DNA from 4 places in the Streptomyces sp. NPDC127106 genome. Region 3 is predicted to be linked to each of the others. Evidence: riboswitches for the same ligand, from Rfam matches in the RefSeq annotation. Region 3 holds a riboswitch; each other region holds the start of a gene.
The links. Region 3 has a riboswitch for cobalamin ahead of ACFVGY_RS04040 (acyl-CoA thioesterase). Riboswitches for the same ligand answer to the same signal wherever they lie in the genome.

Region 1 (7,203 bases), on a different contig from region 3:
GTCAGGGCCGTGGTGGAGGAGGCGGGGTTGACGGCGGTGGAGACCAGGTCGAAGTAGCCGGTGCCGACCTCGCGCTGGTGCTTGACCGCGGTGAAGCCGTGCTGCTGGGCGGCGAACTCCCGCTCCTGCAGGTCGACGTACGCCGTCATGCCGTGCTCCGCGTAACCGCGGGCCAGCTCGAACATGCCGTGGTTGAGGGAGTGGAAGCCGGCCAGGGTGATGAACTGGAACTTGTAGCCCATGGCGCCGAGTTCGCGCTGGAACGTGGCGATCTGGTCGTCGTCCAGGGCGGCCTTCCAGTTGAACGACGGGGAGCAATTGTACGCCAGCATCTTGCCGGGGAACTCGGCGTGCAGCGCCTCGGCGAACTCGCGGGCCTGGGCCAGGTCCGGGGTGCCGGTCTCCACCCAGATGAGGTCCGCGTACGGGGCGTAGGCGAGACCGCGGGCGATGACCGGGGCCATGCCGTTCTGCACCCGGAAGAAGCCCTCCGGGGTCCGCTCGCCGGTGGTGAACTGCGCGTCGCGCTCGTCGACGTCGCTGGTCAGCAGGTTCGCCGCGAGGGCATCGGTGCGGGCGATGACGAGGGTGGGCACGTCGGCGATGTCGGCGGCGAGCCGGGCGGCGTTGAGGGTGCGGACGTGCTGGGAGGTGGGGACGAGGACCTTGCCGCCGAGGTGGCCGCACTTCTTCTCCGAGGCGAGCTGGTCCTCGTAGTGGATGCCCGCCGCACCGGCCGCGATCATCGCCTTGGTCAGCTCGAAGGCGTTCAGCGGGCCGCCGAACCCGGCCTCGGCGTCGGCGACGATCGGCGCCAGCCAGTCGGTGGTGTCGGCGCCGCCCTCGGCCGTGGCGATCTGGTCGGCCCGCAGCAGCGCGTTGTTGATCCGGCGCACCACCTGCGGCACCGAGTTGACCGGGTAGAGGCTCTGGTCGGGGTAGGTGTGCCCGGCCTGGTTGGCGTCGGCGGCCACCTGCCAGCCGGACAGGTAGATCGCCTGCAGCCCGGCCCGGACCTGCTGCACGGCCTGACCGCCCGTCAGTGCGCCCAGGGCGTGGACGTAGTCCAGTTCGTGGAGCTGCCGCCACAGGCGCTCGGCGCCGCGCCGGGCCAGGGTGTGCTCCTCTCGGACGCTGCCGGAGAGCCGGACCACGTCCTCGGCGCCGTAGGTGCGCTCGATGCCGGTCCAGCGCGGGTCCGTGGCCCACCGCTGTTCGAGCTGCTGGGCCGCCGCCGTGGTCGCCTTCGCTTGTGCCATGACCGTCACCGTCTCCATGAGTCGCTTGACTTGCCAACACTCCCGCCGGGCGCGACAAGGTGTTGGCACCGTGTGCCTTGATCGAGGGTTGCGGGTTACGGCCGCCGGCCCACTTCGGGGCGGAACGGAGCGATCGTGCAGGGCAGCCGAGTCAGGACTGCCGGGATCTCCGACGTCAGGGCATGAATCGTGCCCGGAGTGTCCGCCTCGGCCGCCGGGGTCCGGCGGGCCGCACGACTGACTCTGACAGCGGCACGCAGTGCCATCAATGAGGTACGTCTGTCAATTTCTGCGAATCTTCTGCGGCGCATGTGCCAAGGTTGCGAAGGTTGGCAACGGCAGAATCGTGCGTACGCTGAAGCCGGAGCGAGGCCGAAGGAGCCCAGGTGAGCAAGACGTACGCGGGAGCGCGGCTGAGGCGGCTGCGCGAAGAGCGCCGGATGAGCCAGGCCGAACTGGCCCGGGTCCTCGGCATTTCGCCGAGCTACCTGAACCAGATGGAGCACGACTCGCGCCCGCTCACCGTGCCGGTGCTGTTGCGGCTGACCGAGGCCTTCGGCGTCGACCCCGGCTTCTTCTCCGAGCGCGACACCAGCCGACTCGTCGCCGACCTGCGCGAGGCGCTGGCGGGCGAGGTCGCCGAGGCCCGCGTCTCCGCCTCCGACCTGACCGAACTCGCCACCCGCATGCCGGCCGTCGCCACCGTCCTGCTGGACCTGGGCCGACGCAGCCAACTCCTCGCCGAACGGCTCGCGGGCACGGCCGACGGCCGCGACGGCGGCCCGGGCGCACCGCGGTCACCGCACGAGGAGATCCGCGAGTTCTTCTACCGGCGGCAGAACTACCTCCACGACACCGACCTGGCCGCCGAGGACCTCGCCCGGGAGATCGGCATCCGCCCCGGGGACGTCATCCGTGCGCTGACCCGCCGGCTGGCCGAGCGGCACGGGATCCGCATCTCCGCGGACTGCGATCGACTGCACCGCTACGACGCCGCCACCCGGGTGCTGCACCTGTCGAACCGGCTCCGCCCCGGTCAGCAGGCGTTCCGGATGGCCACCCAGCTCGCCCTGCTGGAGTACGGCGACGAACTGGACCGCCTGGCCGCCGAGGACTTCGAGCCGGACTCCCCCGCCCACTCCCTGGCCCGGATCGGCGTCGCCAACTACTTGGCCGCCGCGCTGATCCTCCCGTACCGGGCCTTCCATACGGTCGCCGAGGAGTTCCGCTATGACATCGAGCGGCTCACCGACCACTTCGGGCTCGGCTACGAGACCGTCTGCCACCGCCTGAGCACCCTTCAACGGCCCAGGTTGCGCGGGGTCCCGTTCTCCTTCGTCCGGGTCGACCGGGCCGGAAACATGTCCAAGCGGCAGTCCGCCACCGGATTCCACTTCTCCCGGGCCGGCGGCACCTGCCCGCTGTGGAACGTCTACGAGTCCTTCGCCTCCCCCGGCCGCATCCACGTCCAGATCGCCGCCATGCCCGACGGGCAGCGCTACCTGTGGACCGCCCGCGCGGTCACCCGCCACCGCGGCGGCTGGGGCGAGCCCGGCAAGACCTTCGCGATCGGCCTCGGCTGCGAGGTCCGGCACGCCTCCCGGCTCGTGTACGCGGACGGACTCGACCTGGACAACGCCTCGGCCGCCACCCCCATCGGCATGGGGTGCAGGCTCTGCGAACGCCTCGACTGCCCCCAGCGCGCCGTCCCGCCCCTCGGCCGCACCCTGGCGGTGGACGAGAACAGCAGCACCTTCGTCCCCTACCCCGTCGGGGACGCTCCCGCCTCCGCCCGCGCCTGACCGTTCCTCCGGACCGTCACCCCGTGCGGCGCAGTGAGCTGGCCCGTCGAGGAAATCTCCCGGCTGCGGCGCCTCGGGGACGGCACGCCGCCGCCCCCGGGGCAACCGTGCGGGTCAGGCGTTGTCGGCGGTGAGACCGGCGCGGACCTCCCGGGCGGCGGCGACGAGGTGCTCCAGGGAGGCACGGGTCTCGGACCAGCCGCGGGTCTTCAGACCGCAGTCGGGGTTGACCCACAGCCGCTCGGCCGGGATGGCCCCAAGACCGGTGCGCAGCAGGCCGGCCGCCTCCTCGGTGCTGGGGACACGGGGTGAGTGGATGTCCCAGACGCCGGGGCCGGCCTCGCGCGGGTAGCCGTGGGCGGCGAGTTCCCGGGCGACCTGCATGTGGGAACGGGCGGCCTCCAGGCTGATGACGTCGGCGTCGAGGTCGTCGATGGCCTGGACGACGTCGCCGAACTCCGCGTAGCACATGTGGGTGTGGATCTGGGTGTCCGGCCGGACCCCGCTGGTCGTGAGGCGGAACGCCTCCGTGGCCCAGGCCAGGTAGGAGGCGTGGTCGGCGGCCCGCAGCGGCAGGGTTTCGCGCAGGGCGGGCTCGTCGACCTGGATGACGGAGGTGCCGGCGGCCTCCAGGTCGTTCACCTCGTCCCGCAGGGCGAGCGCCACCTGGCGGGCGGTCTCGGCGAGCGGCTGGTCGTCCCGTACGAAGGACCACGCGAGCATGGTGACCGGCCCGGTCAGCATGCCCTTGACCGGCTTGGCCGTCAGGGACTGCGCGTACGAAGTCCAGCGGACGGTCATGGGCTCGGGGCGGGAGACGTCGCCGGCCAGCACCGGCGGGCGCACGTAGCGGGTGCCGTACGACTGGACCCAGCCGTGCCGGGTGGCCAGGTAGCCCGTCAACTGCTCGGCGAAGTACTGCACCATGTCGTTGCGCTCGGGCTCGCCGTGCACCAGCACGTCGAGGCCGGTCTTCTCCTGGAAGGAGACCACGTCCTCGATCTCGCCCTTGATGCGTGCCTCGTAGCCCGCCGTGTCGATCCGGCCGGCCCGCAGGTCCGCGCGGGCCGTGCGCAGTTCGTCGGTCTGCGGGAACGACCCGATCGTGGTGGTCGGCAGCAGCGGCAGGCCCAGGTGCGCCCGCTGGGCGACGGCACGCTCGGCGTACGGCTGCGCGCGGCGCCCGTCGGCGTCGGTGACGGCCGCGGTGCGCGCCCGGACGGCCGGGTCACGGGTGAGTGCGGATCCGGCACGGGAGGCCAGGTCGGCCCGGTTCGCCGCGAGTTCGGCCGCGATGGAGTCCGTGCCCTGGGCCAGTCCCCGGGCCAGGACGGAGATCTCCTGCGTCTTCTGCCGGGCGAAGGCGAGCCAGCGGCGGACCTGCGGGTCGACGTCGCGCTCGGCGGCGGCGTCCAGCGGGACGTGCAGGAGGGAGCAGGACGCGGAGACGTCCACGCGCGCGGCGAGGCCGAGGAGCGTGCCCAGGGTGGCCAGGGACTTCCGGTAGTCGTTGATCCAGATGTTGCGGCCGTTGACGACGCCGGCCACCAGGCGCTTGCCGGGCAGACCGCCGACCGCCGCGAGGTCCTCCAGGTTCGCACCGCCCGCCTCGGTGAAGTCGAGTGCCAGGCCTTCGACCGGCGCCTTGGCCAGGACGGGCAGGGCCTCGCCCAGCCGCCCGAAGTAGGAGGCGACCAGCAACTGCGGCCGGTCGGTGGCGCCGCCCAGTTCGCGATAGGCGCGGGCGGCGGCGTTCAGCTCGGCCGGTGTGCGGTCCTGGACCAGGGCGGGCTCGTCGAGCTGCACCCACTCCGCCCCCGCCGCGCGCAGGTCGGCGAGGACCTCCGCGTAGACCGGGAGCAGCCGGTCCAGCAGCGTCAGCGGCTCGAAGTCCGCCGCCACGCCGGGAGCGGGCTTGGCGAGCAGCAGGTAGGTGACCGGGCCGACGAGGACGGGGCGGGCGGCGTGGCCGAGCGCGAGGGCTTCCCCCAGCTCTTCGACCTGCCTGCCGGAGTTCGCGGTGAAGACCGTATCGGGGCCGAGTTCGGGGACCAGGTAGTGGTAGTTCGTGTCGAACCACTTGGTCATCTCCAGCGGTGCGACGTCCTGGGTGCCGCGGGCCATCGCGAAGTAGCCGTCGAGGGCGTCGGCGGCGACGGCCGTGCGGTGCCGCTCGGGGACGGCGCCGACCATGACGGTGGTGTCCAGCACGTGGTCGTAGTACGAGAAGTCACCGGTCGGCACCTCGTGGACACCGGCCTCGGCCAGTTGTTGCCAGTTCGAACGGCGCAGGCCGGCCGCGGTCTCCCGGAGGCCGTCGGCGGTGACGCGGCCCTTCCAGTAGCCCTCCACGGCCTTCTTCAGTTCGCGGTTCTGACCCTGGCGGGGGTAGCCGTACACGGTGGCTCGTGCTGCCGTGGCTGCGGGATTCGCTGTCACGGAACTCTCCTTCGCGAGTTGTGTCCAGGACGCCCCGGCGACGGGACGCGGACGCGGACGCGAAGGAACGACGGACCGGGCGGCCCACGTCGCGGGTTCGCCCGCACGTGCCGCTCGTCATGTACGCCGACCCGCCCACGAGGTCACCGGGATCTCCGCATGCGGATGGGTCCGCGCGCGGGCAACGGGCAGGTCTTCGGACTCGCGGGCACGCCTGCCGGGCGCTGTACCCGGCGGACACCTACTGGCCGTCGCTTCCCAGGACCGGTTCCGGTCCCAGTGCGTATGACGGCGGTCGTTCCCGCTCACCGCTGCGGGGCAGTCCCGGATTCCCACCGGGTTCCCTCTTACGACGCATCCCGCCTGGCGGACGGGGCGAACCAGCTGCACCGACCACCCTAGGCCGCCCGCCCGCTCACCGACGACCCCTGCCCACTATTCGGACTCATCGCCGACGCCACGGCCGTCTCCACCGTCACCCGGGAGACCAACTCCTGCGCCTACCGCTGCTACCCCGGTCCACGACCTGGCCGCCCGTGATCTTCCGCTTGGCGGCCAGCGCCCCGTCCCCCGGACCTGGGCGGACGAGTTGCCGCTTCGGCGGAGGCTGCCGCCAGATGGGCTTGGGTGGATCTCGTCAACGGGTCGCCCTCACCCAGCAGCGGAACGCACATGAAGAGGACTCTCCGGTAGAGACGAATGGCTTTCCCCAGATCGCCCGCCGCGTGGTGGGCTTGGGCGAGGTTGTGGCCGGAGGTGAGGGAATCGACGTGCCCCGGGCCGAGGGTGCGCTTCTGGGTGCGGAAGGTCGTCTTGAGCAGCGGGAGGGCGCGTGCCGCGTCTCCCGCCTCCAGGTGGGCGAGAGCCAGGTTGGCCGCCGACGTGAGGGTCTGGGGGGCGTCATTGCCCAGCGTTCGTCCGTGGGAGGCGAGGATCCGTTCGTACAGCGGGATTACCTCGGCCGTGTTCCCCGCGTCCCGGTGGGCGGAAGCGAGGGCGTGAAGGGCGTTGAGGGTCCGGAAATGCTCCTCGCCCAGTGTGCGGACGTATGCGGCGAGGGCCTGCTCCAGGAGGGGGATCGCCAGGGCCGGCTCACCGGCCTCCAGGTAGGCGGACGCCAGGTTGAGGCGGGCGGAGGGGATGTGCGGGTGGTCCTCGCCCAGCGTGCTCACTCCCTCGGCAAGGGACCGCTGGAACAGGGGGATCGCCCTGTCCGGATCTCCCCTCTCCATGTGGACGAGAGCAAGGTTGCTGCGGGCGTTGAGGGTGTCGGGGTGGTCTGCGCCGAGCAGACGCAGCCGGCTTTCGAGGATCTGATCGCAGAGCACGGTTGCCTGGCCCAGGTCTCCTGCCACCCGGTAGGCCCCGGCCAGACTCTCATAGGCGGCGAGGGTGTCGGGATGATCCGCGCCCAGGACCCTCAGCCGGTTTTCGAGTACCTGCTTGCCGAGCGGGATCGCCCGCTTGGTATCCCCGGCCTGGACATAGGCATCGGCGAGGTAGCCGCGTGCGGCGAGGGTGTGAGGGTGGTCGTCGCCCAGGGCGCGCGCCCGGTCCTCGACCGCATGCTCGTACTCGCCGATCGCGCGGGCCGTGTCTCCCGACTCCTGGTGGGCGGAGGCGAGGTTGGTGTGGGTGGCGAGGGCGTACGGGTGGTCCTCACCCAGGACCTGAACCTGCTCGCGGCGGAGCCGCTCGTACAG
Region 2 (7,203 bases), on a different contig from region 3:
GATCTCCCACGCCGTGCGGTACAGCTCGCGGACCTCGGCCGGGATCCAGTTGAAGCCCTGGACGGAGCCGGAGGAGTCGCGCAGCGCCTCGCGGGTCTGGGCGTCCCACACGCCGAGCTTCTTCAGGTCCTCCACCAGGTAGCCGTTGACCTGGAGGAACTCACCCGACAGCGTCTCGCGCTTGAACAGGTTGGAGACCTGCGGCTCGATGCACTCGTACACGCCCGCGATCGAGGCGATCGTCGCGGTCGGCGCGATGGCCAACAGCAGCGAGTTGCGCATGCCGGTGGTCGCGATCCGGGCGCGCAGCGCGTCCCAGCGCTCCGGCCAGGTCAGCTCGACGCCGTAGTGGTCGGGGTGCAGCACGCCCTGGGCGGTACGGGTCTGCTCCCAGGCCGGGAGGGTGCCGTGCTTCTCGGCGAGGTCGGCGGAGGCCTCGTACGCGGCGAGCATGATCCGCTCGGCGATCTTCGTGGAGAGGGCCTTGGCCTCGGCGGAGTCGAAGGGCAGGCGCAGCTTGAAGAAGACGTCCTGGAGGCCCATCGCGCCCAGGCCCACCGGGCGCCACTTGCCGTTGGAGCGGCCGGCCTCCTCGGTCGGGTAGAAGTTGATGTCCACGACCCGGTCGAGGAAGGTCACGGCGGTGCGGACGGTCTCGTCCAGGCGCTCCCAGTCCATCGCCCCCTCCCCGCCGCCGGCTCCTGCCAGCACGAACGCGCCGAGGTTGACCGAGCCGAGGTTGCAGACGGCCGTCTCGCCGTCGTTGGTGACCTCGATGATCTCGGTGCACAGGTTGGAGGAGTGGACGACCGTGCCCGGCAGGGCGGTCTGGTTCGCGGTCCGGTTGGAGGCGTCCTTGAACGTCATCCAGCCCTGGCCGGTCTGCGCGAGGGTGCGCATCATGCGGCCGTACAGCTCGCGGGCCGGCATGGTCTTCTTGGCCAGGCCCGCCTGCTCGGCCTTGACGTAGGCGGCGTCGAACTCGTCGCCGTACAGGTCGACCAGCTCGGGCACGTCGGCCGGGGAGAACAGCGACCACTCGCCGTCGGAGTTCACGCGGCGCATGAACTCGTCGGGGATCCAGTGCGCCAGGTTCAGGTTGTGCGTACGCCGGGCGTCCTCACCGGTGTTGTCGCGCAGCTCCAGGAACTCCTCGATGTCCGCGTGCCAGGTCTCCAGGTAGACGGCGGCGGCGCCCTTGCGGCGGCCGCCCTGGTTCACGGCGGCGACGGAGGCGTCGAGGGTCTTCAGGAACGGGACGATGCCGTTGGAGTGGCCGTTGGTGCCGCGGATCAGCGAACCGCGGGCGCGGATGCGGGAGTACGACAGCCCGATGCCGCCGGCGTGCTTCGACAGGCGCGCGACCTGGTGGTAGCGGTTGTAGATCGAGTCGAGCTCGTCCAGCGGGGAGTCCAGCAGGTAGCAGGAGGACATCTGCGGGTGCCGGGTGCCGGAGTTGAAGAGCGTGGGGGAGGACGGCAGGTAGTCCAGGCGGCTCATCAGCCGGTACAGCGAGGCGACTTCCTCGACGGCCTCGATGCCGTCGTTCTCGGCCAGACCGCAGGCCACGCGCAGCATGAAGTGCTGCGGCGTCTCGATGACCTGGCGGGTGATCGGGTGGCGCAGCAGGTAGCGGCTGTGCAGGGTGCGCAGGCCGAAGAAGCCGAAGCGGTCGTCGGCGCCCTCGCCGAGGGTGTGCTCGACCAGCGCGTCGAGGCGGGTGGCGTGCAGCCGGACGAACTCGGCGGTGCGGTCCGCGATCAGGCCCTCGCGGTGGCCGACCTCGACCGAGGCGGAGAAGGACGTGGCGCCCTGGCCCGCGGCCTCCTCGGCGACGGTGATCGTCAGCAGCCGGGCGGCGAGCCGGGAGTACGCCGGGTCCTCGGAGATCAGACCGGCCGCGGCCTCGGTGGCCAGCCCGCGCAGTTCGGCCTCGTCGGCAGCGGCGCTGCGGCCGCGCAGGGCGGCGGCGGCGACCCGGCCCGGGTCGGTGTCGGGAAGGTCGGCGGTCAGCTCGGTGAGGGTGCGCAGCAGCGCGGCCCCGGGGCCCCCCTCAGTTCCGTTGTCGGACGGGTCGGACTCGGCGCGCGGTGCGGAAGGCGCGATGGTCACGGGGGGAGCTCTCCCTCGCTCGGCTCCGGGACGGCGGCGGTGCGGGCGCGAGCGGGCGCGCGCGGGCAAGGGGCCCCGAGGGCAGCACCGCGCGACGTCCGCAGGCCCTACCGCGAGGCCCGGACGTGGTCGGCACCCGGTTCGGTCGAGCCGGGCGCGCCGTCGGCAGGTCGTCGGACTTCGGTGACACCGATGGGTGTACTTCATACCGTTGCGGGACAGTTCCGGATTCGCACCGGATTCCCCTGCGGCGACAGCGAGGACGAGCATACATGTGGGGGGAGGTTTCTGTGCGACCCCCTAGATGTTGTGTCCGGCCCTTTGCTGAGCGTGGCCTCACAGCTCCAGTCGGTAGGTGAGCAGGGTCAGTGCGGGGATCGGGGACCAGTCCAGTTCCGGGGTGCGGACGAAGCCCAGGCGGGCGTAGATCCGCTGGGCGCCGCGCATCGCCGGCTGGGTGGACAGGGTCAGCGCGGTGACCCCGTCGAGGGCGCGGGCCCGCTCGATGCACGCCCGTACGAGGGCCTCCCCGACGCCCGTGCCGCGCGCCTCGGGCGCCACGGCCAGCATGCGGAACTCGGCCTCGTGCGGCCCGGCGACGTCGGCGAGCGGGCTCCCGGGCGGGGCGAAGGTCACCCCGCCGAGCATCTCCCCGTTCCGTACGGCGACCAGCACCTCGCCGGCGGCGGCCCGGCCGGCCACGTCGCGCAGGACGTTCAGGTAGGTGTCGTCCTCGTTCTGGTCGAGCAGCCCGTCCCCGGTGTAGGCCTGCCCGGTGATCTCTCCCAGCCGTTCGTACTCGGCGGTCGCGGCACTGCGGATGTCGAAGTCCATGCTGCCGAGTGTGCCGGACGGGGGCCGCCGCCCGGCGCTATCGTCGGGAGCAGCACCGTCGAGAAAGGCGAGCGAGGCATGACCGTGATGACCGACCGGCCCCACATGCTGACCGACGAATTCGAGGCCCTCGCGCGCATAGGCGCTCGGGAGATCGAGGGACTGCGGCTGGAATTCATCGACGGTGTCATCAGGAGCAAGGCCATGCCGGACGGGGACCACGGGCGGATCATCCAGTGGCTCACGCGGATCTGTATCCAGCACCAGCCCGAACTCTGGCTGCACCAGGGAATGGGGATCAAGGCGCAGGAGTACCGGACCGGGCGGGCGATCCCTGATGCCGTACTGGCACATGAGGACGCTTTCGTGGGGCAGGGCGACTGGGCTGACGCCGAGCCGATCCTCATGGCCGTCGAGGTGACATCCTGGGATTCGGACACCCACCGGCGTGACCACGTCGAGAAGCCGCGGGCCTACGCGGAAACGGGCATCCCTGTCTATCTGCTCATCGACAGGGCCAAGTGCGAGGTCTCCGTCTACAGCCAGCCGAACGGCCGCCGGTACGAGAACGTTCACATCGTGCCGTACGGGTCGGACATCGTCCTCCCGGAGCCCGTCGGCATCACCCTCCAGACAGAGGTCCTCAAGGACTGGGTGCGCTGACAGTCGGCTGTACGCGCGAGGGGCCCTGCCGAATACGGCGGGGCCCCTGTACGTGCGCCGGTGCGGCAGCGCTCAGCAGCAGCGGAAGCCCTCGCGGGGGTCCGCCTCGCGGGCGTCGGTGCGGGTGCGTTCGAAGGCGCGGCGGGTCATGACCTCGGCGTCCGGGTCGTGGGAGCGGGCGTGCGCGACGTACCGGTCGTACGCCGCCTCGCCGGAGAACTCCCGTACGTAGAACCGCGCCTTCGCCAGCGCGCCGCGCACCCCGCCGCCGCTCACGCCACGGGCTCCTTCGCGCGGCCGCCGCCCGAGTCGAGGCCGGCGGCGGCGAGTTCGGCCCGCTCCTCCGGCGTCGCGATGAGCCCGGCGGGGGCGAGGATCTTCGACTCGGTCCACGGGACCTCGGTCAGCCGGACCGTCTCGGGGCTGCGGACGGCCCGGAGGCAGGTGCGGGCCGCGTCCAGCAGCACGATGATGATCAGGACGGCGAACAGCCCGGCCAGGACGCCGTCGACGGTGGCGTTGGTGACCACCGTGTGCATCTCGTCCATGTTCTTCGCGGGTGCGAGCACCTTCCCCGCGTCGATGCCGTCCTGGTACTTGTCGCGCTGGGCGAAGAAGCCGACCTTCACGTCGTCCGAGAAGATCTTCTGCCAGCTCGCGGTGAGGGTGACGGCCACGTCCCACACCAGCGGGACGCCGGTCACCCAGGCCCACTTGAGTCGCCCGGACTTGACCAGCAGGGTCGTGCAGACGGCCAGGGCCACCGCCGCGAGCAGCTGGTTCGCGATGCCGAACAGCGGGAAGAGCTGGTTGATGCCGCCCAGCGGGTCCTTGACGCCGACCCACAGGAAGTAGCCCCAGCCGCCCACGACGAGGGCGCTGGCCAGCCAGACGCCGGGCTTCCAGCTGACGTCCTTGAAGGACTTGTGCACGTTGCCGAGGGTGTCCTGGAGCATGAACCGGCCGACGCGGGTGCCCGCGTCCAGCGTGGTCAGGATGAACAGCGCCTCGAACATGATGGCGAAGTGGTACCAGAAGGCCTTCATGCCCGCACCGCCGACGACGGCCGAGAAGATCTCCGACATTCCGAGTGCGAAGGTCGGTGCGCCGCCCGTACGGGACAGCAGGGTGGCCTCCTCGACGTCCTTCGCGGCCTGGGCGAGGAACTCCGGCGAGACGGAGAAGCCGAAGTTCGTGACCGCCTCCGAGGCGGTCTGGACGGTCGTGCCGACGACCCCGCCGGGGGAGTTGACCGCGAAGAACAGGCCGGGCTCGATGATGCACGCGCAGATCATCGCCATCACCGCGACGAACGACTCGGTCAGCATGGAGCCGTAGCCGATGACCCGGACCTGGGTCTCCTTCTGGATCATCTTCGGGGTGGTGCCCGAGGAGACCAGGGAGTGGAAGCCGGACAGTGCGCCGCAGGCGATGGTGATGAAGACGAACGGGAACATCGACCCGGCGAAGACCGGGCCGTCCCCGCGGGCGGCGAAGTCGGTGACCGAGGGCATCTTCAGCGTCGGCATGGCGATGACGACGCCCAGGGCGAGCATCGCGATCGTGCCGATCTTCATGAAGGTGGAGAGGTAGTCGCGGGGCGCGAGCAGCATCCACACCGGCAGCACCGAGGCGATGAAGCCGTACGCGACCATCCAGATGATCAGCGTCTCCTTCTCCAGGGTGAAGGTGGCGGCCAGCGAGGACTCGGCGACCCAGCCGCCGGCGACGATGGCGAGCAGCAGCAGGGCCACGCCGATGACGGAGACCTCGGTGACCCGGCCCGGCCGCAGCACGCGCAGGTAGAAGCCCATGAACAGGGCGATCGGAATGGTCATGCCGATGGAGAACACGCCCCAGGGCGAGTGCGCCAGCGCGTTGACGATCACCAGGGCGAGCACCGCCAGCAGGATGATCATGATGGCGAACACGGCGACGAGGGCGGCGGCTCCGCCCACGGGGCCGATCTCGTCCCGGGCCATCTGGCCGAGCGAGCGGCCGTCGCGCCGGGTGGAGAAGAACAGGGTGACCATGTCCTGGACGGCACCCGCGAAGATGACGCCGGCGACGATCCAGATGGTGCCGGGCAGGTAGCCCATCTGCGCGGCGAGCACCGGGCCGACGAGCGGTCCGGCACCGGCGACGGCGGCGAAGTGGTGGCCGAACAGCACTCGGCGGTCGGTCGGGTGGAAGTCGACACCGTTGTCAAGGCGTTCGGCGGGCGTGGCCCGGGTCTTGTCGACCCGCAGGACCCGGTGCGCGATGAAGCGCGCGTAGAAGCGGTAGCCGATGGCGTACGAGCCGAGTGCGGCGGCGAGCAGCCAGGCGGCGGAGATCTCCTCGCCGCGGGAGAGCGCGAGCACGGCCCAGCCGATGGCCCCGATGAGGGCGACGAGCACCCACACGGCGATCGACTTCGGGGTCATGCGGCCTGATGCGGAAGGCGAGTCCGGTGTCGTTCCCGAACTCGCCGCGTCCCGTTGGGTGTCTGTTGCTTCCGGTTCCGGCATGATCCTCGTCCCCTCGTTGATCATCTGCGCAAGCGCAGGGAATCTACGGGGGCCGACCGCTGAACGTAAGCCCCCGTCCGTATAGCGGAACGAGAGTCAACTACGGATCAGACGGCGGGGCGCTGGAGTCGGGCAACGAACTTGTATCGATCTCCGCGGTAGACCGACCGCACCCACTCGACCGGCTCCCCGTCGGCGTCCAGGGAGTGCCGGGAGAGCATCAGCATCGGCAGGCCGACGTCCGTGCCGAGCAGCCCGGCCTCGCGGGGGGTGGCCAGCGAGGTCTCGATGGTCTCCTCGGCCTCGGCGAGCCGCACCCCGTACACCTCGGCGAGGGCGGTGTAGAGCGAGGTGTACTTGGCCAGGGAGCGGCGCAGGGCGGGGAAGCGCTTGGCCGACAGGTGGGTGGTCTCGATGGCCATCGGCTCGCCGCTGGCCAGGCGGAGCCGCTCGATGCGCAGGACGCGCCCGCCTGCGGCGATCTTGAGCAGGCCGGCCAGGGTGTCGTCGGCGGTCACGTAGCCGATGTCCAGGAGTTGGGAGGTGGGCTCCAGGCCCTGCGCGCGCATGTCCTCCGTGTAGGAGGACAGTTGCAGCGGCTGGGAGACCTTCGGCTTGGCCACGAAGGTGCCCTTGCCCTGGATGCGTTCCAGCCGGCCCTCGACGACGAGTTCTTGGAGGGCCTGGCGCACGGTGGTGCGGGAGGTGTCGAACTCGGCGGCGAGGGTGCGCTCGGGCGGGACGGGCGTACCGGGCGGCAGCGTTTCCGTCATGTCGAGCAAGTGTCGCTTGAGTCGGTAGTACTTGGGCACGCGCGCGGTGCGCGTGGCCGCACCGCCCTCCGGCTCGGTCGCCCCTTCGGTGGCCATCGCCGCCCGCCTTCCCGACTCCAGTTTCGCTGCCGTCACCGGCTCCTCCGATATGTGCGGTCACATGGTGACACGGGTGGGGGGACGGGCCCCCGTCCTCCCCCAGGTGTCGGTCCGGTAACGGACGCGGCACCCGATCATTAGACCCTTGACACCCCTATAGGTCTAGGCCAAGCTCCCGGTACTGGTCTACACCAATATGGATCAGATCCCGG
Region 3 (7,203 bases):
CCTCGGACAGGAGGGGCCCGGTGAGGACCTCCTCGGGCTTGCCGGTGGCGACGATCCGACCGCCGGCCATGACGCAGATCCGGTCGCAGAAGGCCGCGGCGAGGTTCAGGTCGTGGAGGGCGACGACGGCGGTGACGCCGAGCCGGCGGACGAGCCTGAGGGCGTCGAGCTGGTGGCGCAGGTCCAGGTGGTTCGTCGGTTCGTCCAGGACCATGGTCCCCGTGCGCTGTGCCACGGCGCGGGCGATCAGGACCCGCTGTTTCTCCCCACCCGAGAGCCGGTCGAACGGAGCGTGGGCGAGGGCTTCGACGTGGAGTTCCGCCAGCGACCGCGTGATGACGTCCCGGTCGTCCGCGTCATCGCCCGCGAAGGCCCGCTTGTGCGGGGTGCGGCCCATGGCGACCACGTCGTACACGGTCAGTGCGAAGTCCCCAGACGTTTCCTGCAGTACGGCCGCGAGGCGCTGGGCGACCCGCTTGCCGGGCAACCGCCACACGTCCTCCCCGTCGAGCAGGATCCGGCCTGTGGTGGGGCGCAGCGCTCGGTAGAAGGTGCGCAGCAGGGTGGACTTGCCGGCGCCGTTGGGGCCGACCAGGCCCACCACCTCGCCGGGCGCCACGTGCAGTGACGCCTGGTCGACCAGGACCTTGCCGTTCACGACGACGCTGACGCCCTGGGCGTCGAGACGACCGGGTTCACCGGTGGACGGGTTGGTCACCGAGCGGCCTTTCGTCGCATCAGCCAGAGGAAGAACGGGCCGCCGACCAGGGCGGTGAGGATGCCGACCGGTATCTCTTCGGGGCTCATGAGCGTGCGCGCGGCAAGATCGGCGCTGATCAGGAATGCCGCTCCGAGGAGGGCTGCAGCGGGCAGGGCGCGGCGGTGGTCGGCGCCCACGAGCAGCCGCACCACGTGCGGCATGATCAGTCCGACGAATCCGATCTGCCCGCTGACCGCGACGATCGTACCGATCATCAGGGCCACCAAGGTGAACAGGGCGCCGCGGAAGCGGTGGACGTCCAGACCGAGAGCCGCTGCGGCTTCCTCGCCGGCGAGCAGGAGGTTGAGGGGACGGCAGACGCCGAGGAGGACGGCCGTACCGAGCAGGACCGCGCCGACGGGGATCCACACCGTGGTCCAGGTGGTGCCGGCCAGTCCGCCGAGCATCCAGCGCAGCGCGGACTGCGTCTTGTGCGGATCGTTCGAGGTGACGATCAGGAAGCTCGCCAGCGCAGACAGCACCTCCGCCGTGGCCACACCCGCCAGGACCAGCCGTACCGTCGTCATCCGCCCACCGGAGCGGGCGAGGAAATAGACGGCGACCAAGGCGGCCAGGGCGCCGCAGAACGCGGCCACCGGCAGGGTGAACAGCCCGAACACGGTCAGGTTCAGGACCAGGACGAGCACCGCGCCGACCGACGCACCCGAGGACACCCCGAGCAGCATCGGGTCGGCCAGCGGGTTGCGCACCAGGGCCTGGAGCGCCATCCCGGCCACCGACAGACCCGCACCCACCACGCCGGCCAGCAGTACGCGGGGCAGACGTACGTCGACGACGATCGTCTCGCGCACCGGGGTCCACGTCGGCTCGGCGAGCGCCGGGTGCACGCGGTGCAGCAGGATGCCCCACACCTGGTCGGCCGGGACGCTGATCGATCCCGCTGCGATCCCGGCCGTCGCGGCGCAGACCACCAGAACGCCGCAGAACGTCAGCACCAGGCCGTACGGGGTCCGGCGGCGACGCGCGGGGACGGGCCGGCTCTCCTCGCGAGGGCCGGCCTCCTCGGCCGCCGGGGCCTTCACCCCGGTCACCGGACGCGGCCCGGGTGCAGCTGCTTCGCCAGCGACTCCACGGCCGACGGCATCCGGACGCCGAGCACGGTGGAGGACAGCGGCAGGACCGCGAACCGCTGGTTCCTGATCGCTGGCACGTCCTTGAGCGCCGGGTTGGCCAGCAGGAACTTCTTCTTGTCCTCGACGGACTGGTCGCCGTAGTCGTAGATGACGATGGCCTCGGGGGAGCGCTGCGCGACCTGCTCGAACGAGACGTCGCCGAAGGCCTTGTCGAGGTCGGCGAAGAGGTTCACGCCGCCGGCCCGCCGGATCATCTCGTTGCCGATGCCTTTGCCACCGGCGGTGAACGCCGTCTTGTCGCCGCTGTCGTAGACGAACAGCTTGACCGGGGTGACACCGGTGAGCTGGGTTTCGACCGTGTCGAGGGTGGCGTGCAGCTTCCCCAGCCGCTCCTCCGCCCGCTCGGGCACACCGAAGATCTTGGCGAGGGTGCGGATCTCCTCGTCCATGGAGGCCACGGTCACCGGGCCGGTGGGGCACTCCTCGGTGTTGAGGTACGTGTTGATCCCGGCCTTGGTGAAGGCGGCCCGGCTGCGTCCTTCCTTCTCGTCGAAGGTGGAGGCCCACCCGCCGTAGACGAAGTCGGGCTCGGCCTCCAGGAGGACTTCGAAGGAGGGGTACTCCTTGGAGACGACCTTCACGCTGTCGTAGGCGGCCTGGTACTCGGGGAGGATCCGGTCGTCGAGATAGCCCGTGCCCACCATCGACTTCTCCAGGCCGAGCGACAGCAGGACCTCGGTCGCGTGCTGGTTCAGCGAGACGGCGCGCCGCGGCGGTCGCTGATAGGTGCTCTTCACCCCGCAGTTGTCGATCGTGACCGGAAACCCTTGGGCGGGCGCACCCGCCGACGAGGTGGCGGAGGGCGCGGTACCGCCTCCGCAGCCGGATATCAGCAAGGCCACGGCGAAGGCGGACAGCACGGACTTCGGATGGTTGCGGGGCATGGGTGGTCCTCTCACCGCAGATGGATCGGATGTTCTTCACACCTCGTCGAAGGCACGGGGCGAGCGAGGGTGTGCGGCCCGGTGCGTGGGAGTCCAGCCAGCCCCGGTACACCCCACTGCGACCGCTGCTGCACGCTGGATCGCCCAACGGGCTGCTGGACAGCGGGACGGCGTCCCCGCGCGACGGCGATGCCCTTGGAGGCGCGGGGCGTTCTCACCGGCTCCGGTGCGACGCGGCCTACGAGGGGATCGGGTGGGGGATGTCGAGGGCCGGGACGGGCCGCGGCCTGCCGTCCGCGTCTATCGCGACGAAGGTCATTCTCGCGGTCGCCACTTCGGCAGCGGGGCCCGACGCGTTCCAGCGTTCGGCGCGGACGCGTACGCCGACCGACATCGAGGTCCGGCCGGCGCGTTCCAGCTCGGCGTCGACACTGAGCAGGTCACCGGCGCGCACCGGCGCCAGGAAGGCCATCCGGTCCACGGCCACGGTGACGGCGGGGCCGTCGGCATGACGCCCGGCTGCGGCAGCGGCCGCGTCGTCGATGAGCTTCATCACCACGCCGCCGTGGATGGTTCCGTACAGGTTGGTGTCGTGCTCGCTCATGATGTGGGCGAGCGTCACCCGGGAATCGCCGGGGCCCTTGGCGGTGCACCCCACGGCGGTGGCAGTCTGGTCGGCCACGTCAACTCTCCTTCGCGAGTCGCGGCAGAAAGGCCCTGGAGATCGTCCTCCGGGACCCCGCATGCGCCTTCGGCATGCGGGCAACGGGCAGGTCTTCGGACTCGCGGGCACGCCTGCCGGTTTCCCGGCGGGCCCCTACTGGCCGTCGCTTCCCAGGACCGGTTCCGGTCCCAGTGCGTATGACGGCGGTCGTTCCCGCTCACCGCTGCGGGGCAGTCCCGGATTCCCACCGGGTTCCCTCTTACGACGCATCCCGCCTGGCGGACGGGGCGAACCAGCTGCGCTCACAGCCTACCCGTGACGAAGACACGCCCGGGGGCGGCACCGCATGCCAGCGGACCGAAGGGGTGTGGTGGACGGGGCGGGGCACGCGCACGCCGTGCCCCGCCCGCATCCCTCACCTCCTGGTTCAGGCGAGCAGTGCCACGGCCCGGAGGGCGGGAGCTGCCGGCACGGCAGCGCGGCGCCGCTGCGGTACGGGACGGTCCTGTTCTGCGGTGGGCACCTCGATGTCCGTGAGGAGCGCCATGAGCGAGGACCGGGCGCGGGCGACGCGGGAGCGCACCGTACCGATGGGGCATCCGATGGCGTCGGCCGCCTCGACGTAGGGCAGCCCCAGCAGTTGGGTGAGGATGAAGGCCTCGCGGCGTTCTTCCGGAATCGTCGCCAGGAGTTCGGCGAGGGCGATGCCGTCCTCGAACCCGGGGAGCCCCTGGGGCTGTGCTTGTTCGGCGGCGGTCTGCCAGTCGTGGCGGTCCGCCAGGCGTGGCCGGGCGGCGGAGCGGCGGAGGCTGTCCACGACGGTGCGGCGGGCAATGGACAGCAGCCAGGTGCGGGCGGAGGAGCGGCCCTCGAACCGGGGCAGCGCCTGGAGGGCCCGTACGAAGACGTCCTGGGTGAGGTCGTCGGCCGCCTGGGGGTCGGCGCTGAGGAACGCGACGTACCGCCAGACGTCGCGTTGGAGGGAGCGCACGAACCGGTCGGCCTTCTCGGGGTCGCCGTCACGTGCGGCGAGCGCGAGTCGTGTCACGGCCTCGTCGCTACTGGGGGTGTGCCTGGCCGTCTTCGGCTCGGCGGGATCCTGGCGGGTGCTCGGGGCAGGGGTCATCGCCACAAGGTCCTTACGCGTGTGGTGCCCGGCGTCGCAGTCGGCGGGCCGGTGGGGTGTACGGCCTGCCGGAGGGCATGGCCGATGCCCGAGGCTCGGCGGGGATCGCCCGCGCGTGCTCGGGGAGCCGGCTGTCAGATGACAGCGGTTCCCGCCGGCGGACCCCGTGAGGTGATGACGTTGATCAGGAAGAGCTGCCGCAGCGGGCTGCTGTGGCGCTCGCGGCGAGCGTGCAGCGGTGGCCGGTGCGGCACCCGCGTCGGGGCCAGGAGCAGCCGCAGCGGCGTCCAGAGCCATGCCGCGAAGGTGCGCAGGAGCCGGAAGGCGGCCTGTTCTCCGTAGGCGAGCCAGAGTCCGGCGATGACGGCGGCCAGCAGGTGCGCCGCCAGCATGCCGGACGGTGACATCGACATGCCGGCCATGGCGTGCGCGTCCGGCACGGGCGTACCCGCCGCGGCGTCGACCATGCCGTGGAGGGCGTGGGGGGCGTGTGCCCCTGCATCCGCCACTTCCGTGGTTCCGGGGGGCGGCTGCTGCACCTTGGCGCCGAGGCCGGCGTCGTCGACCAGGCGCGCGGCTTCGGACGCGGACAGTTCAGTGTCCCCGCACGTCAGGTACTGGGCCCACTCCTGCGCGAAGGACCGGCCGGACCGGAGCGGTTGGCCGAGGGACTGGACCAGGGAGAACCCCGCGTGCAGTGCGGCCTGGACGGCGATCGCCACCGTGGTGACGGCGAGGAGCCCGCGCTCGGTGCCGGCCAGGGACCAGGCGAGGGCGGACGTGCCGACGAGCGCGGCAGCCATGGCCCAGCCGGCTACGGGCGTTCCCGACATGAGCACGTGGCCGGTGGCCGCGAGCAGCACGCACAGGGCTGCGAACGTCGCAGCCCGTACGGCTCGGGAACAGTGGCCTGGTGTCATTGCGGGCTCATCCTCGCACCCTCGTCGAGCGCGTTGCACCGGGGTGCGGATGGTGTGAGTGGTTCCCGTCCGGTTTCCTGCTCCGGACGCGGGCGATGTGGTGCGGGCCATATCGGGACGGGGGAACTGGTCGCAGTGCTCGACCGACTGACTTCGCATCAGGCAGTTGCGGCGAACCTCAGGAGGAGATGGTTGTGCCGGCGGAGGAAGCAGCGACTGCTGCGCCGGGGAGAGACGAAACAGGCTGCGCGCCGTGGCCGCGAAGGACCCGGCGGGCCACGGAGGTGATGTGCAGTTCATCCGGGCCGTCGAGGATGCGGGCGGCACGTCCGCTGCGGAACAGCGCGGGAAGCGGGGTGTCCGGGCCGAGTCCGGCGGCGCCGTGGACCTGGATGGCGGAGTCGGTGACCTGCTGGAGCATCCGCGCCGCGGCGACCTTGGCGAGCCCGACCTCGACATGGGCGTCCTGCCCGGCGTCGATGAGGGCCACCGCCTCGTGGACCAGGGGGCGAGTGGTGCGCAGGGCGAGCAGGGCTTCGAAGACGTGCTGCTGGACCAGCTGGTGGTCGCCGAGCGGTCCGCGGGATCCGCTCCGGGTGGCGGCGCGCTCGCACATGAGGTCGAAGGCGCGCTGCGCCTGGCCGAGCCAGCGCAGGCAGCGCAACGTCCGGCCCAACTGCAGCCGCTCCCCGGCGACGGCGAGTGCCCGGCCCGGCTCGCCGACCAGGTGGTCGGCCGGCACCGGCACCCGGTCGAGCTCTATCTCGTACTGGCCGGCCGCACCGAACACCGGGAGTTCACGGACGACGCGGAAGCCGGGGGAACCCGTCGGTATCAGGAGCAGGGACAGCCCCTCGCGGTCCCCGGTGGCGCCTGTGGTGCGGGCCAGCACGGTGACCAGGTCGGCGGTCGCGGCTCCCGAGGTGAACCACTTGCGGCCGGTGACGATCCAGCTGCCGTCCGCCCGACGTTCGGCCCGGGTAGCGGTCTGGAAGGGGTCCGTGCCGGGCGCACCGGGCTCGGTCATCGCGTAGCAGCTGCGGATCTCTCCGGCGACCAGGCCCGTGAGGTACTCCTCACGGATCCGGCTCCCGCCGTGGCGCGCGAGCATCGTGACGTCGAGGAGAGGAGCGGAGCCGAGAGCAACGGGTCCGTGATCGCTGACGCCCTCGGCCTCGGCCAGTGCGGCATACGCCCCCAAGGCAAGGCCCCCGCCGCCCAGTTCCACCGGGAGCGGCAGGGCCCACAGGCCCCCCTTCCGGGCCCGGTCCCGCAGCTCGCCCAGGGCGGCCGCCGCCGCAGGGCCTCCCGCGTCCAGCACCGGCTCGTACGGGATCACCTCGGCCCGGACGAACTGAGCGACCCGATTGCGCAACTCGGCCACGTGCCGGTCACGTTGGGCGTGCGCGGTGTGGGCTGCGCCTGACTCTGCCACTGCTTTCCTCCAGATTTCCGGGAACCCGTGGGAACGGTTGTCCGACTGTCTGTCCGTGGAACTGGTCGGGTGCGCATGCTGCCGGGTTCCCGAGGATCCGGAAACGTCCCGGCGCGGCCACCGCCGCGCCAGGAGAGGAGAGGCATGGCGTCACCAGCAACCACGCAGACGGTCCGGCCGCTCGACACACTGCGCTTCGACACCTCGGGGCCGCCGCAGATCACGAGCGAGTTGGCGGACCGCCTCCGGCTGCTCGGCGC
Region 4 (7,203 bases), on a different contig from region 3:
TGCATCGAGCGCAACGGCATGGCGGCGGTCAAGGCGGTCACGGCCGCGAAGATGGCCATGCGCGGCGACGGCAGCCACAAGGTCTCCCTGGACAAGGTCATCAAGACCATGAAGGAGACCGGCGCCGACATGAAGATCAAGTACAAGGAGACGGCCCGCGGCGGTCTCGCCGTCAACGTCATCGAATGCTGACCTGAACCGGTCTCCGTACACGCAGGACCCCGGGCGCCGCGGCGCCCGGGGTCCTGCGCATCTCCCCCCGGCCACTCACCCGACCTGCGGCAACCGTCCCGATTTTCCCGGGCGTTGAGGTTTGACGTGGATTGATCACGCTTCAGGGCGAACCGTGGGGGTCGGGGCTGGTACGGGAGGATCCCCGTGCGCAAGGGTGATCACGTGACGTCGCGGCCACACCCCCGGCGGCCGGCCAACCGCCGTGGACCGCAGCCCCTTCTCGTCGTACGGAGGACTTCACCATGGCAAGCACCCGCAGCGCCCGCGTGATCGCCGCTCTCGCCGCGCTCCCCCTCGCCGCCCTGCTCTGCTCGGGCACCGCCCAGGCCGACAGCGGCGCCGGTGCGGGGATCTCGTCGAACGCGGCCGCCGCCGAGATCATCGGCAGCGGCGTCTTCGGCGCCAACGCCGGCAACTCTTCCACCACCCAGCAGGTCTCCACCGGCTCCGGGGCGACGAACCAGAGCAACGGCGTCCAGCTGAACGGCACCGGCTCCGCCTCCGTCGGACAGTCCAACGGGAACGTGCCGGTCTTCGTCGAGCCGGCTCCCGTCGAGCCCGCTCCGTAGCCGCCCGGTGACCCTGCGGGTCCGCCCTCCGGCCGGGGGGCGGGCCCGCTCCCGTCAAGAGAGGGGCGCCGGCCGTGGCAGTCATCGAGCACCGCGTCCTCCCCGTCCGACTGGAGGCCGCGCCCGAGCCCGTGGCGCTGCAGGCGGCCTTCACGTACCGCTCCGACCGGCCCTACGAGCTGACCCTCGACTTTCAGGGGGCGGGCCGGCACCTGGCGCGCTGGGTGTTCTCCCGGGACCTCCTGCTCGACGGGGAGGCGCGGGCCACCGGCGCGGGCGACATCCGGGTCTGGCCCCGCCGGCACCGCAGCGAGCCCCGCGTGTACCTCGCCTTCAGCAACGGCGAGCGCGGCTGTGTGGTCTCCGCCCGGGCCAAGGACGTCCGGGTGCTGTGCCGGCGACTGGTCGGGCTGGTGCCCCGGGGCGAGGAGCAGCGGCACTACGATCTCGACTCCGAGCTGGAGGGTCTTTTGACCCGATGACTCACTGGATCAGCCATTTCAGCTGATTGAGAAATTTGAGTGGTTTTGCTGCAACCATGGGCGCGCAGGCGGTGTCTCCGGGAGTGACACCACCAGTCCCCGTCTCTCGAGAAATGGGGGACGTCATGAACCACCTCCGCCGCCGGCAGACCGTGGCCCTGGCCACCGGAGCTCTGCTCACCGCCGGAATCGCCCTCGCCGCGCCCGCCTCCACCGCCCCGGCGCCGGCCGCCGCGGCCGCCGGGCGCACCGCCGTCCCGCACGTCGTGAACGCCCGCTGGGCCGGGCACTGCGCGTACGACCGGATCGTCATCGACCTGCGGGGCCGCGTCCCCGACGTCGAGGTCACCCGCGTCCCGCGGCTGTACCGGGACGGCTCCGGCGCGCCCGTCCCGCTCGCCGGGAAGTACTTCCTGCAGATCCGCCTGCACCCCGCCGACGCGCACCTGCGATCCGGTGAGAGCACCTACCGCGGGCCGAAGCTCGCCAGGATCGACCTGCCCGCGCTGAAGGGCTTCGCCATGACGGGCGACTTCGAGGGGTACGTCACCTTCGGCGCCGCCTTCGACAAGAAGCCGTCCTACACGTCGTTCACCCTGCGCTCGCCCGACCGGTTCGTGCTGGACGTCGCGCACCGGAACGTGTGCTGCGGCTGAACCGCGGCACGGACGGGCGCCCGTGGCACGGCTCCCCCGCCCGGGCGCCGGAGCGCCCGGCGGGGGCGGTCAGCGGTGCTCGGGGTTGGGGAAGTCGAAGCGGCAGCCGGCGTCCCACTCGGAGCGCTGGTTGCCGTGGGCGGGAACCCCGCCGGAGCGCTTGAGCAGGGCGGCCAGGTGCATCAGGTTCCAGGACATGAACGTCGTGTTCCGGTTGGTGAAGTCGTTCTCCGGCCCGCCCGAGCCCGGGTCGAGGTACGAGGGCCCGGGCCCCGCCTCGCCGATCCAGCCGGCGTCGGCCTGCGGCGGGACGGTGTACCCGAGGTGCTGGAGGCTGTACAGGACGTTCATGGCGCAGTGCTTCACGCCGTCCTCGTTGCCCGTGATCAGCGCCCCGCCGACCCGCCCGTAGTAGGCGTACTGGCCCCGCTCGTTCAGGATCGACGAGCAGGCGTAGAGGCGCTCGATGACCTGCTTCATCACGGAGCTGTTGTCGCCGAGCCAGATCGGTCCGCACAGCACGAGGATGTCGGCGGCCATGATCTGGCTGTACAGGACGGGCCACTGGTCGGTTTCCCAGCCGTGCTCGGTCATGTCCGGCCAGACCCCGGTGGCGATGTCGTGGTCGACGGCGCGGATCAGCGAGGTCCGGGTGCCGGCCGCCTCCATCACGGCGCGGCTCCGCGTGATCAGGCCCTCCGTGTTGCTGGTCTCGGGCGAGCGCTTGAGCGTGCAGTTGACGTAGACGGCGGTCAGGTCGGAGTAGTCGAACGCCCCGGCGTTCGCCCCCGGCTGCGGTGTCGCGGTGTCGTGTTCTGCGGCCACCCTCCCAGCCTGCGGGCGCGCCGTACGCTCCGGCGACCGGAAGGCACCCGTCTGGGGGCCCGACCGCGGCAGCCGCGCCCGCCGCGCACCGCGCACGCCCGGGCGCCGCCGGTTGAAGCGCGGGAGCGGAAGAGCGCCGCAGCGCGCGCCGGTCCGCCGTGGCAGCGGCCCGGCGCCGGAACTTCCTTGGCCCCGCCGCGGTTTCGCCGACCCACCCGGAGCGCGCCGGCCCGCCACCGGCCCGAAGCGGAATCCCCCGGCCCAACCAGCCTCCCAGGTCCGGGTTGTTACGCGTCCACGGGCGGATTAGGGTCATCAGGCCTTGGTGTACGGGAAACCGGTGGAAGACCGGTGCGGCCCTCGCCACTGTGAACGGGAAGTCCGGCTCCACTCCTGCGGGAAAGCCACTGGGCGGCGCGGGGAGGGACCCGCACCGCCCGGGAAGGCGGAGCCAGGGCATCAGTACCCGTGAGCCAGGAGACCGGCCAAGGCGCGTTGTCCATCCACGAGGTGCTGGAGAGGTCTCCCACTCATGCATATAGCCGAGGGGTTTCTGCCCCCTTTGCACGCGGCCGCCTGGGGCGCCGCGTCCGCTCCCTTCGTCGTCCACGGGGTACGGGCCCTCACCCGCGAGGTGAAGGCCAACCCGGAGAGCACCCTCCTGCTCGGCGCGTCCGGAGCGTTCACCTTCGTCCTGTCCGCACTGAAGATCCCTTCGGTGACGGGCAGCTGCTCCCACCCCACCGGAACCGGGCTCGGCGCGATCCTGTTCCGGCCGCCCATCATGGCGGTGCTCGGCACGATCACCCTCCTCTTCCAGGCCCTGCTGCTCGCGCACGGCGGGCTGACCACCCTCGGTGCCAACGTCTTCTCCATGGCCATCGCCGGGCCGTGGTCGGGGTACTGCATCTACCTGCTGCTGCGGCGCTCCCACGTCCCGCTGATGGTGTCCGTGTTCTTCGGCGCCTTCTTCGCCGACCTCGTCACCTACTGCGTGACCTCCGTGCAGCTGGCGCTGGCCTTCCCGGACCCGGGCACGGGCTTCTCGGGCGCGCTCGCGAAGTTCGGCGGCATCTTCGCGGTCACCCAGATCCCGCTCGCCGTGAGCGAGGGCCTGCTCACGGTCCTGGTGATGCGGCTGCTGATGCAGTCCAGCAAGTCCGACCTGGTACGGCTGGGCGTCGCCAAGCTCGCCGGCCGCCCCGAGCAGAAGACGGCGGTGTGACGCGCATGAACCTGAGCCGGAACGCGAAGATCAACGGTCTGCTGCTGCTCCTGGTGGCGGCGCTGGCCGTGCTGCCCCTGGCCCTGGGCCTCGGCGAGGGCAAGGAGGAGCCGTTCACGGGCGCCGACGCGCAGGCGGAGGCGGCCATCAGCGAGCTGAAGCCGGATTACGAGCCCTGGTTCTCCCCGCTGTACGAGCCCCCGTCCGGGGAGGTCGAGTCCGCTCTGTTCGCCCTCCAGGCGGCGCTGGGCGCGGGCGTGCTCGCGTACTACTTCGGCGTCCGCAGGGGCCGCCGCCAGGGCGCGGCCGCCGCGGCGGCGGGGACGTCCCCCGCCGACTCCGCGCCGGTACCCGCCACGGAGTCGTAGCCGGTGCTGCCCATCGACGTGGCCGCGCACAGCAGCCGCTGGCGGGGCCGCCATCCGCTGGAGAAGGCGCTGCTCGGGCTGGGCCTGACGGTCAGCGCGCTGTGCCTGCCGGCGTGGCCCGGCGGACCGCTCGTGGCCGCCGCGACCCTCGCCGTGCTCCTCGGGCCGGCCGGGGTCGCCGGGCGGCAGCTGTGGCGGGCCTTCCGGATCCCGCTGGGGTTCTGCTTCACCGGGGCGCTGCCGCTGCTGGTGGCGGTCGGCGGCCCGGCCGGTCCGGTGTCGATGGCCCCGGGCGGACCGCGGCTCGCCGCCGAGCTGCTGCTGCGGACGTCGGCGGCCTCGCTCGGGGTGCTGCTGTTCGCGTTCACCACGCCGGTGTCGGACGTCCTGCCCCGGCTGGTCCGGGCCGGGGTGCCGGCGCCGGTGGTGGACGTGGCGCTGGTCATGTACCGGATCGGCTTCCTGCTGCTCGACTCCCTCGCCCAGGTGCGGCGCGCGCAGGCGGCCCGCCTGGGGCAGGCGGGCCGGGCGGCGGCATGGCGCTCGGTGGCCGGGCTCGCCGCCACCTCGTTCGTACGGGCCTTCGACCGCGCGGCGCGCCTCCAGTCGGGCCTGGCCGGGCGCGGCTACGACGGCGCACTGCGGGTGCTCGTCCCCGAGGCGACCCTGTCGTGGCGCTTCCTCGCGGCCTCGGCGGTCCTGCTCACGGCCGTGGCCGTGCTGACACTCACCCTGAAGGGGCTCTACCTTTGAACCCGTTGGTGGAACTGGCCGGCGCCGGTTATGCGTACGAGGACGGCCCGGCGGTGCTGACCGGCGTGGACTTCGCCATCGCCGAGGGCCGGGCGCTGGTCCTGCTCGGCCGCAACGGCAGCGGCAAGACCACGCTGATGCGGCTGCTCAGCGGCGGCCTGCGGCCCGGCTCGGGCGAACTGCGGCTGGACGGGACGCCGGTCGGGTACGACCGGGCGGGCCTGACCCGGCTGCGGACGGCGGTCCAGCTGGTGGTCCAGGACCCGGACGACCAGCTCTTCGCCGCCTCGGTGGAGCAGGACGTGTCCTTCGGCCCCATGAACCTCGGCCTGTCCGCCGAGGAGGTGCGGGCCCGGGTGGACTCCGCCCTGGCCGCGCTCGACATCACCGGGCTGCGGGACCGCCCGACGCACCTGCTCTCGTACGGGCAGCGCAAGCGCGCGGCGATCGCGGGCGCGGTGGCGATGGCCCCGCGCGTGCTGATCCTCGACGAGCCGACGGCCGGACTCGACCCGGACGGGCAGGAGCGGCTGCTGGACACCCTGGCGGGGCTGCGCTCGCGCGGCACCACGGTGGTGATGGCCACGCACGACGTCGACCTGGCGGTGCGCTGGGCCGACGACGCGGCGGTCCTCACCCCGTCCGGGATCCGCTTCGGCCCGGCCGCGCGGCTGCTGGCCGACCCGGGCCTGCTCGCCTCGGCCGGCCTGCGCCAGGCCTGGTCGCCGGCCGTGGCGTCCCTGCTGCGGGCGCGGAACCTGCTGGGCCCGGACGCCCCGGGGCCGGGCACCCCCGAGGCCCTGGCCGCCTGGCACTAGTCGGCGACGGCGTGCGGCGAACCTAGGATGACGGCATGTCGCTGCCGCACGCCATCCTCACCGCCCTGCTCGAAAAGCCCTCGTCCGGGCTGGAGCTGACCCGGCGGTTCGACAAGTCGATCGGGTACTTCTGGTCCGCGACGCACCAGCAGATCTACCGCGAGCTGGGCCGGCTGGAGGAGGCCGGGCTGATCCGGGCCCTGCCGAGCGAGGCGCCCGTGCGGGGGCAGAAGAAGGAGTACGAGGTCCTGCCCGCCGGCGGCGCGGAGCTCGCGCGGTGGATCGGCGAGAGCCAGGACCCGAAGGCGATCCGGGACCCGCTGCTGCTGCGGATCCGGGCCGCGGGCGTGGTCGGCGTGCAGGGGCTGGCCGGGGAGCTGCGGCGCCACCTGGAGCTGCACCGGCGGCAGTTGGCGCTGTACGAGGCCATCGAGGAGAAGGACTTCCCCCCGGAGCGGCAGTCCGACGAGGACCGGCTGCGCCGGCTCGTGCTGCACGGCGGCATCGGCCTGGAGACGTTCTGGCTGCGCTGGCTCGAGGAGGCGCTGGGCGAGGTCGAGGACATGACGCGCCCGGGCGGCGCCGCGGGTGCCGCCCCGGAGGCCCCGACCGGCCCCGGCGGCGCGGCGTAGGCCCCGGTCGGCCGGCGGCGCGGCCGTCGGGCGCGGTTCCCCTGCGGGCTGTCCTCCGCGGGCCGCGTGGGCCGTGCGCGGGGCCGTGCGCGCGGGGCCGTGCGCGGGGCGGGCAGGCCGCAGCCCCCGGGCCGCCCGGCAGGGGCGGTACGGGGGCTGCGGCGCGGTGCCCTACTTGCCCAGGGAGGCCCAGAACTCGTCGAAGGTCAGCAGGCCGTCGCCGTTCGCGTCCTTGGCCGCGATCACGGAGTCCGCCACCGGGCCCGTGACGAACGGGTCGCCCATCTCCGCCATGGCCCGACGGAACTCGTCGGCCGTGACGAAGCCGTCACCGTCCGCGTCGAACCTGCCGAACGTCGCCCGCGCGCTCTCGATGTCCGCCACTGGGATCCACCCCTTCTTGGTGCTCGTTGACCGGCTCAGGGTAGCGGCAGCCGGGAACGGCCGCCGCTACCGGGTCCCGTTCGGACGGCAGAAAGAAATTCAATTACCGTTCCGTAGCGCGGAAGTGATGATTCCGGCCAAGAAATCCACCCCGGGCTTGTCACGTTCCGGGGTCACCGCATAACGTACCGGCATTGCCGCCACACCAGGAGCGCAGGGCTCCCAGGGACATGCGGCAACAAGGGCGATCACACAGG

Region 1: it holds a riboswitch for cobalamin, as region 3 does, so the genes downstream of both, metE (5-methyltetrahydropteroyltriglutamate--homocysteine S-methyltransferase) here and ACFVGY_RS04040 (acyl-CoA thioesterase) in region 3, are expected to answer to the same signal.
Region 2: it holds a riboswitch for cobalamin, as region 3 does, so the genes downstream of both, ACFVGY_RS09705 (ribonucleoside-diphosphate reductase subunit alpha) here and ACFVGY_RS04040 (acyl-CoA thioesterase) in region 3, are expected to answer to the same signal.
Region 4: it holds a riboswitch for cobalamin, as region 3 does, so the genes downstream of both, ACFVGY_RS20255 (energy-coupling factor ABC transporter permease) here and ACFVGY_RS04040 (acyl-CoA thioesterase) in region 3, are expected to answer to the same signal.

Annotation. Positions count from the first base shown of each region.
Region 1 is NZ_JBHXTC010000001.1:433,157-440,359, forward strand. Features, by position in the region: gene aceA (isocitrate lyase) at 1-1,259, opposite strand, end outside; gene ACFVGY_RS01855 (short-chain fatty acyl-CoA regulator family protein) at 1,646-3,061, shown strand; gene metE (5-methyltetrahydropteroyltriglutamate--homocysteine S-methyltransferase) at 3,176-5,500, opposite strand; cobalamin riboswitch at 5,691-5,850, opposite strand; gene ACFVGY_RS01865 (tetratricopeptide repeat protein) at 6,010-7,203, opposite strand, start outside.
Region 2 is NZ_JBHXTC010000007.1:64,691-71,893, reverse strand. Features, by position in the region: gene ACFVGY_RS09705 (ribonucleoside-diphosphate reductase subunit alpha) at 1-2,112, opposite strand, end outside; cobalamin riboswitch at 2,259-2,399, opposite strand; gene ACFVGY_RS09700 (GNAT family N-acetyltransferase) at 2,449-2,946, opposite strand; gene ACFVGY_RS09695 (Uma2 family endonuclease) at 3,025-3,609, shown strand; gene ACFVGY_RS09690 (YbdD/YjiX family protein) at 3,682-3,885, opposite strand; gene ACFVGY_RS09685 (carbon starvation CstA family protein) at 3,882-6,035, opposite strand; gene ACFVGY_RS09680 (GntR family transcriptional regulator) at 6,227-6,988, opposite strand.
Region 3 is NZ_JBHXTC010000002.1:305,750-312,952, reverse strand. Features, by position in the region: gene ACFVGY_RS04055 (ABC transporter ATP-binding protein) at 1-745, opposite strand, end outside; gene ACFVGY_RS04050 (FecCD family ABC transporter permease) at 715-1,803, opposite strand; gene ACFVGY_RS04045 (ABC transporter substrate-binding protein) at 1,809-2,798, opposite strand; partial or broken gene ACFVGY_RS04040 (acyl-CoA thioesterase) at 3,070-3,480, opposite strand; cobalamin riboswitch at 3,549-3,774, opposite strand; gene ACFVGY_RS04035 (sigma-70 family RNA polymerase sigma factor) at 3,890-4,588, opposite strand; gene ACFVGY_RS04030 (hypothetical protein) at 4,723-5,508, opposite strand; gene ACFVGY_RS04025 (acyl-CoA dehydrogenase family protein) at 5,687-6,943, opposite strand; gene ACFVGY_RS04020 (CoA transferase) at 7,088-7,203, shown strand, end outside.
Region 4 is NZ_JBHXTC010000023.1:25,736-32,938, reverse strand. Features, by position in the region: gene ACFVGY_RS20280 (L-serine ammonia-lyase) at 1-192, shown strand, start outside; gene ACFVGY_RS20275 (hypothetical protein) at 477-803, shown strand; gene ACFVGY_RS20270 (SsgA family sporulation/cell division regulator) at 878-1,285, shown strand; gene ACFVGY_RS20265 (hypothetical protein) at 1,411-1,941, shown strand; gene ACFVGY_RS20260 (flavodoxin family protein) at 2,011-2,766, opposite strand; cobalamin riboswitch at 3,073-3,271, shown strand; gene ACFVGY_RS20255 (energy-coupling factor ABC transporter permease) at 3,299-3,991, shown strand; gene ACFVGY_RS20250 (energy-coupling factor ABC transporter substrate-binding protein) at 3,997-4,359, shown strand; gene cbiQ (cobalt ECF transporter T component CbiQ) at 4,363-5,112, shown strand; gene ACFVGY_RS20240 (energy-coupling factor ABC transporter ATP-binding protein) at 5,109-5,930, shown strand; gene ACFVGY_RS20235 (PadR family transcriptional regulator) at 5,966-6,562, shown strand; gene ACFVGY_RS20230 (EF-hand domain-containing protein) at 6,734-6,946, opposite strand; gene ACFVGY_RS20225 (tRNA-dependent cyclodipeptide synthase) at 7,203-7,203, shown strand, end outside.